3 regions of the Thermoanaerobacter sp. RKWS2 genome follow, and region 2 is predicted to be linked to each of the others. Evidence: riboswitches for the same ligand, from Rfam matches in the RefSeq annotation. Region 2 holds a riboswitch; each other region holds the start of a gene.

Region 1 (4,290 bases), 350 kb from region 2:
CTTTGAAACTGTAAAGTCAAGAACTTTTTTTGTACTCTTTCTTAAATTTTTTGGTTAGTTGTATAATTAAATGCAACAGATAAAAAAATAGAAACCATAGTGAAAATCGTGTATGATATAGGTGTCAACTCAACATCATACAAGGAGGATTTTCACTATGGTTCATAATAATGATACCACAAAAAATCGTTCTTTTAAACACTTAAGTAGCTATGAACGAGGAGAGATCTATGCATTACTCAAAGAAGGAAGAAGTATTCGGTATATTGCTAAAAAACTTAATCGATCTCCAAGCACTATAAGCCGTGAAATTAAACGTGGAACTACTACACAACTTAGAAGTGATTTATCTTCTTATACAAGCTATTTTCCTGAAACCGGTCAAGCTATCTACGAAAAAAATCGTTCAAATTGCGGAGCTAAATTTAAAGTAGCTAAAGCAGAAGATTTCTTGAAATATGCTGAAAATAAAATATTAAATGAAAAATGGTCACCAGATGCAGTTGTAGGCTATTGTAAAAAAGACCCAAGCTGGAATAATAAAACCATTGTTTGTACTAAAACACTGTACAACTATATAGATAGAGGATTATTAAAAGTTAAAAACATTGATTTACCTTTAAAACTACGTTTAAAACCAAGGAAGAAACAAAACCGTAAAAATAAACGTATTATGGGTAAAAGTATTGATTTTAGGCCTAAAGAAGTTGAAAGCCGTGAAGTTTTTGGGCATTGGGAAATAGATACGTTAATTGGCAAGAAGTCTAATGACAAGGTGCTTTTAACATTAATAGAGCGTAAGACTCGCCATGAAATAATATTACTATTGGATACAAAAGACAGTAAATCTGTTAAAGATGCACTATCAAAATTAAAAGATATGTTTGGTGACAATTTAAGCAAGGTCTTTAAAACAATAACATCTGATAATGGTACAGAGTTTAGTGATTTAGAAAGTGCTCTTTTAGAATATGGCGTAGAAGTATATTATACACATCCATATTCATCTTGGGAAAGAGGTACAAATGAACGACATAACGGTCTTATACGACGTTTCATCCCTAAAGGTAAAAGTATTAAACATTTATCTATAGATACGATAAAGAGAGTAGAAAACTGGCTTAATAACCTTCCTCGAAAATTGTTAAATTATAAAACACCTAAAGAATGCTTTTATGAAGAGCTGGCAAAAATCTGTTAAGCCCATCCCTTATAAAGTATAGAGCTCGCTCGTGATTTGTCAAGGGGCAGGCTTCGCCTGACTTAAACCCTTGACAAATCACGACCTCCGCTCAATTTGTTAACTAAGATGGGCTTAAGGTTATATATGATTTGTTCCAAATCCTATATCTACATGATTTTCATTAGGTGTTGCATTTAATATTGCAATTTATATCTTAAATTTTTTCTAAATTATAATATACGCCGATTTTTTTTAGTGGTATAATAATATTGTATAATATTTATACCCTATCGATTATAAAAATTTAATATTTGCCACATGGGGTGCCGGCGTAACCGGCTGAGAAAAAGGTGTTGCCTTTTAACCCATCGAACCTGTTAGGTTAGTACCTGCGTAGGGATGTGGTCATCTGCCATGGCTATAATCCCCATGGTTTATTTATTTTTTAAGGAGGTTTTTATTATGACACAATTGGAATACGCCCTTTCAGGCATTGTCACAAAAGAGATGAAAATAGTCGCAGAGTATGAAGGAGTAGACGAAGAATTTATTTTAGAAGGAGTTAAAAAAGGAGAAATAGTAATACCATCAAACATCAACCACAAAAACCTCATTCCCAAAGGCATAGGAAGGGGTTTATCGACAAAAGTAAATGCCAATATAGGAACCTCTGATGCATACCCTGAAATTGAAAAAGAAATTGAAAAATTAAATGTTGCTGTAAAAGCTGGAGCAGATGCGGTAATGGATTTAAGCACAGGGGGCGACATTAACCAATCTCGTAGAAAAATACTTGAAAATTCCCCTGTCCCTGTAGGAACTGTCCCTATGTATCAAGCAGCTGTAGAATCTATATCCAAATACGGTAGCATTGTAGCTATGCCTGAAGAATTTATTTTTGAAGTTATAGAAGAACAAGCAAAAGACGGGGTTGATTTTATTACAGTCCACTGTGGTCTAACATTTGAATCATTGAAAAAGCTTAAAGACAACGGCCGAGTGATGGATATAGTAAGCCGCGGTGGCTCCTTTACAATTGCTTGGATGCTCCATAACAACAAAGAAAATCCTTTGTATAAACATTTTGATAGACTCCTTGATATTGCTAAAAAATATGACATAACTCTAAGCTTAGGAGATGGACTGCGTCCAGGTTGTCTTGAAGATGCTACAGACGCAGCACAAATTCAAGAACTTATAATCCTTGGCGAATTGGTAAAGAAATCTCGAGAGGCAGGAGTTCAAGTTATGGTAGAAGGACCCGGGCATGTGCCAATTGACCAAATTGAAGCAAATGTAAAACTTCAAAAACAACTTTGTCACAACGCTCCTTTTTATGTGCTTGGCCCTATTGTGACTGATATAGCTCCTGGTTATGACCACATAACTTCAGCAATCGGAGGAGCAATTGCAGCAGCTTCTGGTGCTGATTTCCTTTGCTATGTTACACCCGCTGAACATCTCGGACTTCCAGACAAAGAAGATGTCAAAGAAGGCGTTATTGCAGCAAAAATAGCTGCCCATGCTGCAGATATCGCAAAAGGCGTAAAAGGTGCTAAAGAAAAAGATTTAACTATGGCTAGAGCTAGAAAAGCCTTAAACTGGGATGAGCAAATAAAGCTTTCTATAGACCCTGATAAAGCTTTTAAATATCGCGTCAATAAAAACATATCTACAGCCAAAACTTGCAGTATGTGCGGAAAATTCTGCGCTATGAAAATTGTCAGTGAGTACCTTGGAACTTCAACTATGACTTGCTAATACCTTTGCCTTATTTACATCATAGTGTAAAATTATCGTAGGATTTTTTGAGTAAAAAAAACAAGAGACAACCCCTGTGATAAAATAGATTATGGAAAACAAAACAACACAGAAAGGGGTGTCTCTTGTGAACAAACATATCTTTGAAGATATTATACTACAAAATGCTCTAAATTTCACTAGAGAAGTGATAGAAATTTTTAGTGATTTATTAAACAAAGGAATGAATATTACAGAGCTTGCAGCAAGGATAAAAGAACTCACGGACAAACTAGGTAGAGAGGCAATAGAAGCAATTATTGAAGAGTTAGATAGGATAATAAAAGAAGATAAGAGAAGGAAAGAAAAATGGGTAGTAGAGAGGAAAGATAAAAAGAGATTAACCACAATCCTTGGGGATATAGAATATGAGAGGACATATTACAAATCCAGAGAGGATGGAAGATATACATATTTGGTGGATGATGCATTAGAGATAGGACGGCACGATAGGATAGAAAAAGGTGTAAAAATAAAGTTAGTAGAGAACGCAATAGAAGAATCATATGAAAGAAGCAGTAAAAAAGCATGTCCAGAGGAGTTAAGTAAACAGACGGTATTAAACGCAATAAGGGAAATAGGAGAAGTAGAGGTAAAGAGAGAAATAAAAGAGAAGAAAGAAGTAAGGGTATTATACATAGAAGCAGATGAAGACCATGTGCCTTTGCAAGATGGCAGCAATGAAACACCGCGATTGATATACATACATGAAGGTAAAGAAGAGAAAAATGGTAGAAATGTACTGAGAAATGTGCATTACAAGGCATACGTAGGAGAGAAAGCTGAAGACATATGGATAGATGTAGCAAATTACATAGAAGAAAATTACAAGGAAGAGAAGATAGAGAAGATATACATAGCAGGAGATGGAGCACCGTGGATAAAAGAGGGATTAAAATGGATAGTAAAATCAAGGTTTGTGTTAGACAGATATCATTTAAACAAATACGTATTGAAAGCGACATCAAAAGAGCCAAAGTATAGGGATAAGATATGGAGAGCAATAAATGAAGGAGATAAAGAAGAACTAAAGAAGGTATTTAATGAACTAATAAAGGTAACAAAGGAAGAGAGAGAAAAAGAGAAGGTAAAAGAGGCCAAGAGGTACATACTAAATAATTGGGAAGGAGTAGAGATATACAGTAAAGACAAAGATGTAATAGGATGCAGTGCAGAAGGGCATATAAGTCATGTATTTTCTTCTAGATTAAGTAGGAATCCATTAGGATGGAGTAGAGAAGGATTAAAGTTAATGGCGAAATTAAGAGTATTCAGCAAGAATGGAGGAGATTTGAGAGAAATAGAAT
Region 2 (4,290 bases):
TTTCCGCTTCTATATTGGAGCGGTACTCTTGAACAAAGCGAAGCAGTCCACTAACCGTTACCATTATAGAGATAATAATTATGGTGCTCCAATCTCTGTCTTGAGGTGCAGTAAAAAGTACATCAGTTATATATGACACAATTGCCAAAAATACCAATATACCTATGAAGGGATTAATAAAAGCTTTAATCAATTGAATATACCAAGGAGCTGGTTTTTCATGGGCTACTTCATTTAACCCATACATTTCAAGTCTATCTTCTGCTTCCTCAGAAGTCAAACCTTCTCTGTCTGTGCCTAATTGTGCCAAAACTTCATCTACATCTTTTTTCGCAAACTCAATTAATTGGGTAAGTATCGTATCTGTGAATCCATTTTTCTTTGCGATTTTGATCATTTCCATACACCTCCAAAACACAATAATAGACTAAGGCTGCTGAGTCTTTTGCAACCTTACAGTTACAGTATTTGTTTTTTTGTGAAAAACTTTCGCACTTAGACGATGGAATTAAAAGGAATTGTTTTGGAGGTATATGTAATAGGACATCAAAAGAAGGGATAAATAGGCATTTTAAGAAATAGCAAAATTTATTGAAAAGGCCACGTGTGAGAAGAATGGACGTGGCCTCAAACTATGCCCATCCTTCTTCAATGTCATATTACATATACCTTTATAGCTTTTACTACTACCTCCACCGTCCATTCTTCTCACCTCCGTTTTTTCGCAAATTAAAAAACCTCTCAACGAATGAAAGAGGTTTTTTAACATTTCAATTCGTTGAGCTTTGGCACTATACAGCTTTGGAGCATCCTCCAGCTGCATTAAGTAAAACCTTAATTCGGTAATACTTGTTGACCCGTTAGCATCTCTCGATGTTTCCGGGCAGCAGCGTATATCTGTATAGGAGCCTCACCTAACGATTGTATTAACTTGTGCCCTTCTACATTATATTCTTCTATTTACAATCTGTCAATCTATTTTGAAAAATTTTTTACAAAAACAACTTTGTAGCTATAAAATGGGTTAGATAAGAAAAAGTAATACCTATCGTTGAGCCCATTAATACATCTGAAGGATAATGCAGTCCAATGTATATCCTTGAAATCCCTACAAGTACTGCCAGCGAAATAAAGAACAGTGCAAGGCTTGGAAAAAACATTGAAAAAGTCATAGCAAGTGAAAAACTGGCAGTAGCGTGACCTGAAGGAAAAGAATAATCTTTTAAAAGATGTTTAAAAGTATTTGTATTAGCTAATACCATATAAGGCCTTGGTCTTGTATATTTTCTTTTTAAGAGCTGAACAAACAAATGGCTGCTTACAAGAGCAGTTAAAGCTTCTAAAGCAGAGGCTTTCACATTGTTTTTTCCGAAAAATATTAAAGATAAGCAAGAAAATATTGTAAAAAAAGGACCTCCTATATGAGTTATTTTAGGCATTATTTTGTCCAATATATTACATTTTATTCTTTTGTTTATATAGAAAAAAATGTTTTTGTCTTTGTCAAGAAGCACTCTTTTTATTTGCATCAGCAAAATCCCCTCCCTATAATCTCATTTCACTAATGCTTTCATCGAAATTTTTCAGCACAATTTCACACACTCTATCAGCGGAATTTTTATAAACCAATTCTTCCATTCTTTTTTCATATACTTAAGTTTATCAAGGTTTTCAAACAACAATTCTCTTAACTTTCAAAAGGATTTTATATTCTTTATATCTACAATTATATATACATTATCGTACTTTTCAAAAGCTTTTTCAACAGCCTTTGCTACTCTTTTATGGCCTGTTCCTATTTATCCATGGGCTTTCCCATAACCTTTGATTAAATTATCTTATGATAACATTAAAAAAACATTATAGGGATGTTAATTTTATGTTAAATTTTTTCTTACAAAATATTATACCATTATTTTGGCTATCCATTGAAAAAAATAAAAAAGGGGAAATACCCCTTTAAGCAATTGCTTTCTTTTTAATTTCCTCGATAGCATTTCTAACTTGAGGAATTAGTGAAACTGCAAAACATATTGCCACTTCTACACCTATTATGCTTCCATTAACTAAAAGTGAATAAACTATAGGACTCATTCCTTTTGGCGCATAGCTTGCAAAAAAGAATACTCCGGATAAAAAGTGAGAGAAAAATCGTCCAAATCCGCCGACTAAAATTCCCAAACTCAGGTTTTTTCTAAAAAAGCCAGCAAGTCCTAATGCACCAAAAGCCAAAGGATAGTCGAGAAGTACTTGCACCCATTGGACTATAAAGGGGTCTTGAATAAGTTGCAAAAGTCCATATGCCATGCCAACAATCACACCAGGACCTGGTCCATAATAATACGCAAATATAAAAAGTGGAAGCATGCTGGCAGGCGTTATGGAACCACCCTGTGGCCAATGGTAAAACCTTATATATGACAGCACAAAAGAAATAGCGATTGAAAGTGCTCCGTAGACAAGCATCTTTGTGTCAAATTTGACACTTCTTCGCATCAGATATAAAAGAAAAGCTGCCAATAAAATTGCCAATATAACTGATAAGGTCACTGGTTTTATTTTGGCAAAATCAGAAAATATACTTATAATGTAGGACATAATAAAAAACACCTCCATGATATTTAGAGGCTATGTTCGCTGAAAAAAATACCGCGAAATGCGGTATTTTTGAGCCGCATTCCCTACGGAGGCATTACCCTCATCAGGTTCCAAGGGTTTGGCATCAATGCCATCTCAGCCATTAAGGCTCCCCCAGCGGACATAACCACCTATTTTGTTTTCACCTTTAATTTATCATTTTCTGTAGTCTGTGTCAAGAATAATTATCAAATGCGGATGGCCAAGCTTTGTAGGTTGCTGACGTTTTGCACACACATCAAATGGTATTAACTTGCCATCTCTTCCTCTTTTTCAAACTGACTGTTATAGAGACTTGCATAAAAACCGCCTTTTTTAAGAAGCTCTTCGTGGGTACCTTGCTCTATAATATCTCCATGGTTCATGACAAGTATCAAGTCAGCATCCCTTATCGTAGAAAGCCTATGAGCGATTATAAAGCTTGTGCGTCCTTTCATAAGGTAATCCATCGCTTTTTGTATTTGTATTTCTGTAAGGGTATCTACAGAGCTTGTAGCCTCATCGAGTATGAGAATTTTGGGATCTTTCAAAATAGCTCTTGCTATAGTTAGTAACTGCTTTTGCCCTTGAGAAATATTTGTGGTCTCTTCATTTAATACCATGTTATAGCCCCCTGGCAATGTCCTTACAAAACTGTCAACATGAGCTGCCTTAGCAGCTTTTATAACTTCCTCATCAGTAGCATCGAGACGGCCATATCTTATATTGTCCATAATAGTACCATTGTAAAGCCAAGTATCCTGAAGCACCATGCCAAAAAGTGAACGCAAATCTTCTCTCGTAAAATCTCTTATATCATGCCCGTCAATCAAAATAGCTCCTTCATTCACATCGTAAAAGCGCATTAAAAGTTTCACTATAGTAGTCTTTCCTGCACCAGTAGGACCGACAATTGCAACTTTTTGTCCTGCCTTAATAGAAGCAGAAAAGTTATTTATCACCATTTTATCAGGTCTATATCCAAAACGAACATTTCTAAACTCCACATTCCCTTTTATATCTTCAATTTTTACAGGCTGTGGATTATCTGGAACTTCCTCTTCTTCCTCCAAAAACTCAAATACTCTTTCTGCACAGGCAGCAGTTTGTTGCAGTATATTGGAAATATTTGCAATCTGAGCAATAGGCTGTGTAAAAGATCGGATGTACTGTATAAACGCCTGAATATCCCCCACTTCTATTGCATTTTTTATGACCAACCAACTACCCAAAACTGTAACCGCCACATAACCCAAGTTTCCTATTACATTCATAAGTGGCATCATAATACCTGTCAAAAACTGTGACTTCCAAGCTGCTCCGTACAAAGTGTTATTTAATACATCAAACTTTTCAATGCTCTTTTTCTCTCCATTAAAAGCCTTTACTATATTATGGCCTCCATATACTTCCTCCACATGACCATTTACATGCCCTAAATAATCCTGCTGCTCTCTAAAATACATTTGTGAATGTTTGACAATAAAGGCAATTACCAAAGAAGACAAAGGAATTATCAAAAGCGCCACTAAAGTCATAAGCCAGTTTATGGTAAACATCATAATCAAAACGCCTACTACTGTCGTCACAGAAGTGATTATCTGAGTCAAGCTTTGATTGAGAGTCTGAGTAATTGTATCCACGTCATTTGTAATACGTGACAATATTTCCCCT
Region 3 (4,290 bases), 960 kb from region 2:
TTCTTTTTCCATCAGTAATTATGTCAGTAACACCTGACACTGCTACTACAACGTTGTACGCTTTGCTAAATCTTTTGCAGCTTCAGAAATATCATCTGCTCCGCTTTGAGATTCTACACCGCGTATCTTCCCACCTTTGCCTGCAAGTATTGAAATCTCAGCACTATTCCCTTTTATCACAGAAATTTTTACCTCTTCTAATATCTTTTTTGAGCTTTGTGTCCTAAGCTTCGTAGCTCCCGCTCCAACAGGGTCTAATATAACTGGTACTTTAAGTCTATTTGCAGCCTTTCCTGCCTTTATCATCGCTTCTACTTGTTCATTTGTAAGAGTGCCTATATTTAAAACTAAAGCATCTGCTGCACTTACCATTTCTTCTACTTCTTCCAAGGCATGTGCCATGACTGGCAATGCTCCTATAGCCAGTGTTATATTAGCACAATCATTGACAGTAACTATATTTGTAATATGGTGAACTAAAGGTTTTTTCTCTCTTAAAATTTTCAACAATTCTTTTTTCATTTCAAATTCCTCCTATCGTTTATCGCTTTTGCTATAACCTCCAAAAGTTTTCTTGTATTGTTTTCTATATCCCCATAAAATACAGCTGAAACTGAAGATATCCCGTCTACTCCCGACTTTAACATGACTTCATAAGCATTATCTTTTGTTATACCTCCTATTGCAACTACGGGAATAGTGACTGCCTCTTTTATCTTTTTCAGCCCTTCTATTCCAATAGCTTCCGCCTCCGGCTTTGTAGGAGTCTTAAACACCGCTCCCACTCCTAAATAATCCGCTCCATCTCTTTGTGCTTTTAAAGCTTCTTCCACTGTCCTCGCTGATACCCCTACTATTTTATCATGACCTATTACTTTTCTTACAACATCTGCCGGCAAATCCTCCTGTCCAACGTGAACTCCATCTGCATCTACTGCCAAAGCTATATCCACTCTGTCGTTAATAATGAGAGGGATTCTATTTCTTTTTGTCACTTCTTTAACTTTGAGAGCAATTTCATAAAATTCCCTACTTGATATGTCTTTTTCTCTCAGTTGAATTACTGTTGCACCGCCTTTTATTGCTAATTCTACTGCGTCAGCAATATCCATATCCTTTATGTAAGACCTATCCGTTATAGCATAAAGGGTTAAGTCCATATCTCACACCTTCCTTATTTCTATATTCCAAAAATGGTTAGTGGGACCTACTCCATGCCCTATGGCCAACGAATGTTTTATAGCCCCTGTAATGTATGACTTCGCTCTTTTTATTGACTCAACTAAATCATAGCCTAAAGCGATATTGGCAGCTATAGCTGAGGAAAATGTGCAGCCTGTACCATGCGTGTTTTTAGTATCGATTCTCTCTGATGTAATTTCATAAAACTCTTTTCCATCGAAAAATACATCTAAAGCATCTCCTGTAAGATGTCCACCTTTTACCACCACTGTTTTTGCACCAAAATCTAAAATTCTTTTAGCTGCCTCTTTCATGTCATACACACTTTTGATTTCCCTTCCAATTAGCTCTCCTGCCTCCATAAGATTTGGCGTAACTACAAGGCTTAAAGGAATCAGTTCCTCTTTCAAAGCCTCCACTGCTTCCGGCTTCAATAAATAGCTTCCACTTTTTGAAATCATAACAGGGTCCAACACAATATTTTTTACATTGTAATCTTTTAACCCTTTTGCAACCATTTTAATTATGCTTTCATTAGATACCATACCTATCTTCACTGCATCTGGGTATAAATCCTCAAAAATTGCCTTCATCTGCAAATACACCATATCAGGACTTATATCCTCAATTCCCAAAACCCCCATTGTATTTTGCGCTGTTATTGAAGTAATGACACTCATGCCGTATACTCTATGGGCTGAAAAAGTCTTTAAATCTGCCTGTATACCTGCTCCTCCCCCAGAGTCAGAGCCGGCAATAGTAAGGGCTAATTTCATAAAAACACCTCCAAATAATAAAATAAGCCCACCTGTGAGGTGAGCATTTTTACAAATGTTTTAAAAAGCATGCTTCCCTACGCAGGCATTACCCTGACAGGTTCAAAGGGTCGGGAACGAATCCCCTCTCAGCCACTTTTTGGCTCCCCTAGCACTTGTCATATTTAGTTTTAAGTAAATTGCTTAAACTAATTATACCACAAACGCAAAAGAATTCAACAATTATTTTGAAAATGATATCAATATTTAATGAGTTAAGTTATAAGTTCCCCTTTTTCTGATAAAATTTAAGTGTTAACAAAAAAACATAAAATTACTGCCCTTAGCTCATTTTTGTAAGCTAAGGGCTCTCCTCAATTTCTCAGTCTTCATTTCTTATTTATCAAAAAGATATCCTATTTGAACTTGTTGTGCTATTGTTTGTCCTTCGCTGTCTGCAAAGATTAAAATTTCTTTGCCTTCAACATGGTTAAAATAATAACTATACTGTTCTTGTTCATTGCCTATTGTCTATCTGCTTGCTGTGAAATTTTTAAATTAAATTTTAGAAAGATTCTTCATAAATCTTGGCAATAACAGCTTCAGTTGCTTCCACTGGTGCATTAGAAAGCAATCCGTCCAGAGAAGGCGTAGTTTTAGCAAGCTTTACCAGAGTCGGAACATCCTCTTTTGTGAATCCAAAGTCCGAAAGTTTTTGGGTGCATCCTACATTAAAGAGCCATTCTTCAACCTTTTTAGCTACATATTCTGCTTCAGCAGGCAGACCTTTTAGCCCAGGCACTATAGGACTATATACTTCAGCCAGAACTTCTGCAACAGATGGATAAATAGCCTTTACCACTGCAGGCAGTATAGCACCAAGTCCAAGACCATGAGCTATCTCGGGTTTTACTGCACTCAGAGGATGCTCTAGCGCATGGGTAAGGTGCAAAAGGCCATTGTCAAAAGAAATACCAGCTAAAGCAGAAGCGTAAAGCAAATAGTATCTGGCCACAAGGTTTTCAGGGTCATTTACAGCAGCGGGTAGGTAACGAACTATCAACCTCACTGTTTCTTTTGCCATTAGGACGCTGTAAGGTGACGCTACAAGAGTGGTAGCAGCTTCGGTAACGTGGTTTAAAGCATCTATAGTAACCGCTATTGTCTGTCTTTTGTCAAGCTTTGTCATAAGGGAAGGGTCATCTATGGCATACATAGGATACAGGCAATCATAAGCAATTGCAGGCTTATAATTTTTTTCTGGGATTGTAGCCACCGCAAATCTGTCTACTTCGGTACCAGTACCATGAGTAAGGTTTATAGCTATAATAGGAGCAGCTTTTTCAGGTATGAATTTCTGTTCATAAAGTTCTCTTGCATTTTTATCAGTGTATTCCAGCAGTACAGCCACACTTTTCGCGGTATCTATAGGGCTGCCACCGCCAATGCCGATAACAGCTTTTGCCCCAGTTTCCCGGCCGATTTTGGCCGCCTCATCGATCATGTCAACAGTAGGATTGGGTCCAACCTTGTCATAAAGTGAATATTTGAATCCAAGTGTCTCAAGAGCCGGTTTTACCACATCCCAGGCCCCACTGGCTTTATAGGAACCTTTACCGGTTACAAGAATGACATTGTTGATACCTTTGTTTTTAAGAACTTCTAGAATATCTTTTATCTTTTTTATACTACCTATTCCAAAATAAGTCGTGTTTTTGCAGCGAAGTTCAAAAACCTTATTTGGATTTATTTTTGTTTCCCACACTTTAATTACCTCCTATTGTTAAATTTATAACAATCTCTGTATACAATTATAGCACTATCTTAGAAAATGGTCAACCCCAAGTTATAATATCTATTCTTATCTATTACCTTTATTGCCCCATTTATAAATCCTTATAGTATAGTAAGTAACTATATTTACTTATTCTTTCTTTAAAGAAGTATGAAAGGATTCTATACATGCATTATCATAAGGACATCCTTTACTGCTAAATGAATGTTAATAATCGGCGTATACTAATAATATTAAAAGTCAGGGGCTTGAAATTATCAAACTTCCCTGACTTTTAACATATTTTTGTCTCACGTTTGCTAGTCTACAATTACAGTAGCTGTACCAGTGGATTTATGTCAATATGGTAGACACAAAAACTCGAAATTTTTATGCAGATTTTTTAATCAAATCCTCAAATTGTTGCGGAGTCATATACCCTATACTGCTATGTAGTCTTTTTCTATTATACCAAGCTTCAACTCTACTATAGTGTTTTTGAACTCTTCACTATATTTTCTTTGACCTCTTGGCATTTTGTGACACTTTCTCTCTTTATATTTTTATTTTAACCTGTTC

What was found. A riboswitch is a leader RNA that binds a small molecule or an ion and turns the genes downstream of it on or off. The one in region 2 is predicted to bind thiamine pyrophosphate.
Region 1: another riboswitch for thiamine pyrophosphate. It lies ahead of thiC (phosphomethylpyrimidine synthase ThiC); the one in region 2 lies ahead of thiT (energy-coupled thiamine transporter ThiT).
Region 3: another riboswitch for thiamine pyrophosphate. It lies ahead of thiD (bifunctional hydroxymethylpyrimidine kinase/phosphomethylpyrimidine kinase); the one in region 2 lies ahead of thiT (energy-coupled thiamine transporter ThiT).

What each region holds. Positions count from the first base shown of each region.
Region 1 is NZ_CP110888.1:2,235,227-2,239,516, forward strand. It holds gene OEI98_RS11760 (IS30 family transposase) at 158-1,201, shown strand; TPP riboswitch at 1,493-1,600, shown strand; gene thiC (phosphomethylpyrimidine synthase ThiC) at 1,646-2,944, shown strand; gene OEI98_RS11770 (ISLre2 family transposase) at 3,072-4,290, shown strand, end outside.
Region 2 is NZ_CP110888.1:2,588,285-2,592,574, forward strand. It holds gene mgtA (magnesium-translocating P-type ATPase) at 1-397, opposite strand, end outside; M-box (ykoK) riboswitch at 767-929, opposite strand; gene OEI98_RS13765 (phosphatase PAP2 family protein) at 993-1,529, opposite strand; gene thiT (energy-coupled thiamine transporter ThiT) at 1,960-2,598, opposite strand; TPP riboswitch at 2,661-2,763, opposite strand; gene OEI98_RS13775 (ABC transporter ATP-binding protein) at 2,886-4,290, opposite strand, start outside.
Region 3 is NZ_CP110888.1:723,836-728,125, reverse strand. It holds partial or broken gene thiM (hydroxyethylthiazole kinase) at 1-522, opposite strand, end outside; gene thiE (thiamine phosphate synthase) at 519-1,160, opposite strand; gene thiD (bifunctional hydroxymethylpyrimidine kinase/phosphomethylpyrimidine kinase) at 1,164-1,958, opposite strand; TPP riboswitch at 2,016-2,118, opposite strand; gene OEI98_RS03620 (iron-containing alcohol dehydrogenase) at 2,503-3,702, opposite strand; partial or broken gene OEI98_RS15245 (hypothetical protein) at 4,102-4,158, opposite strand.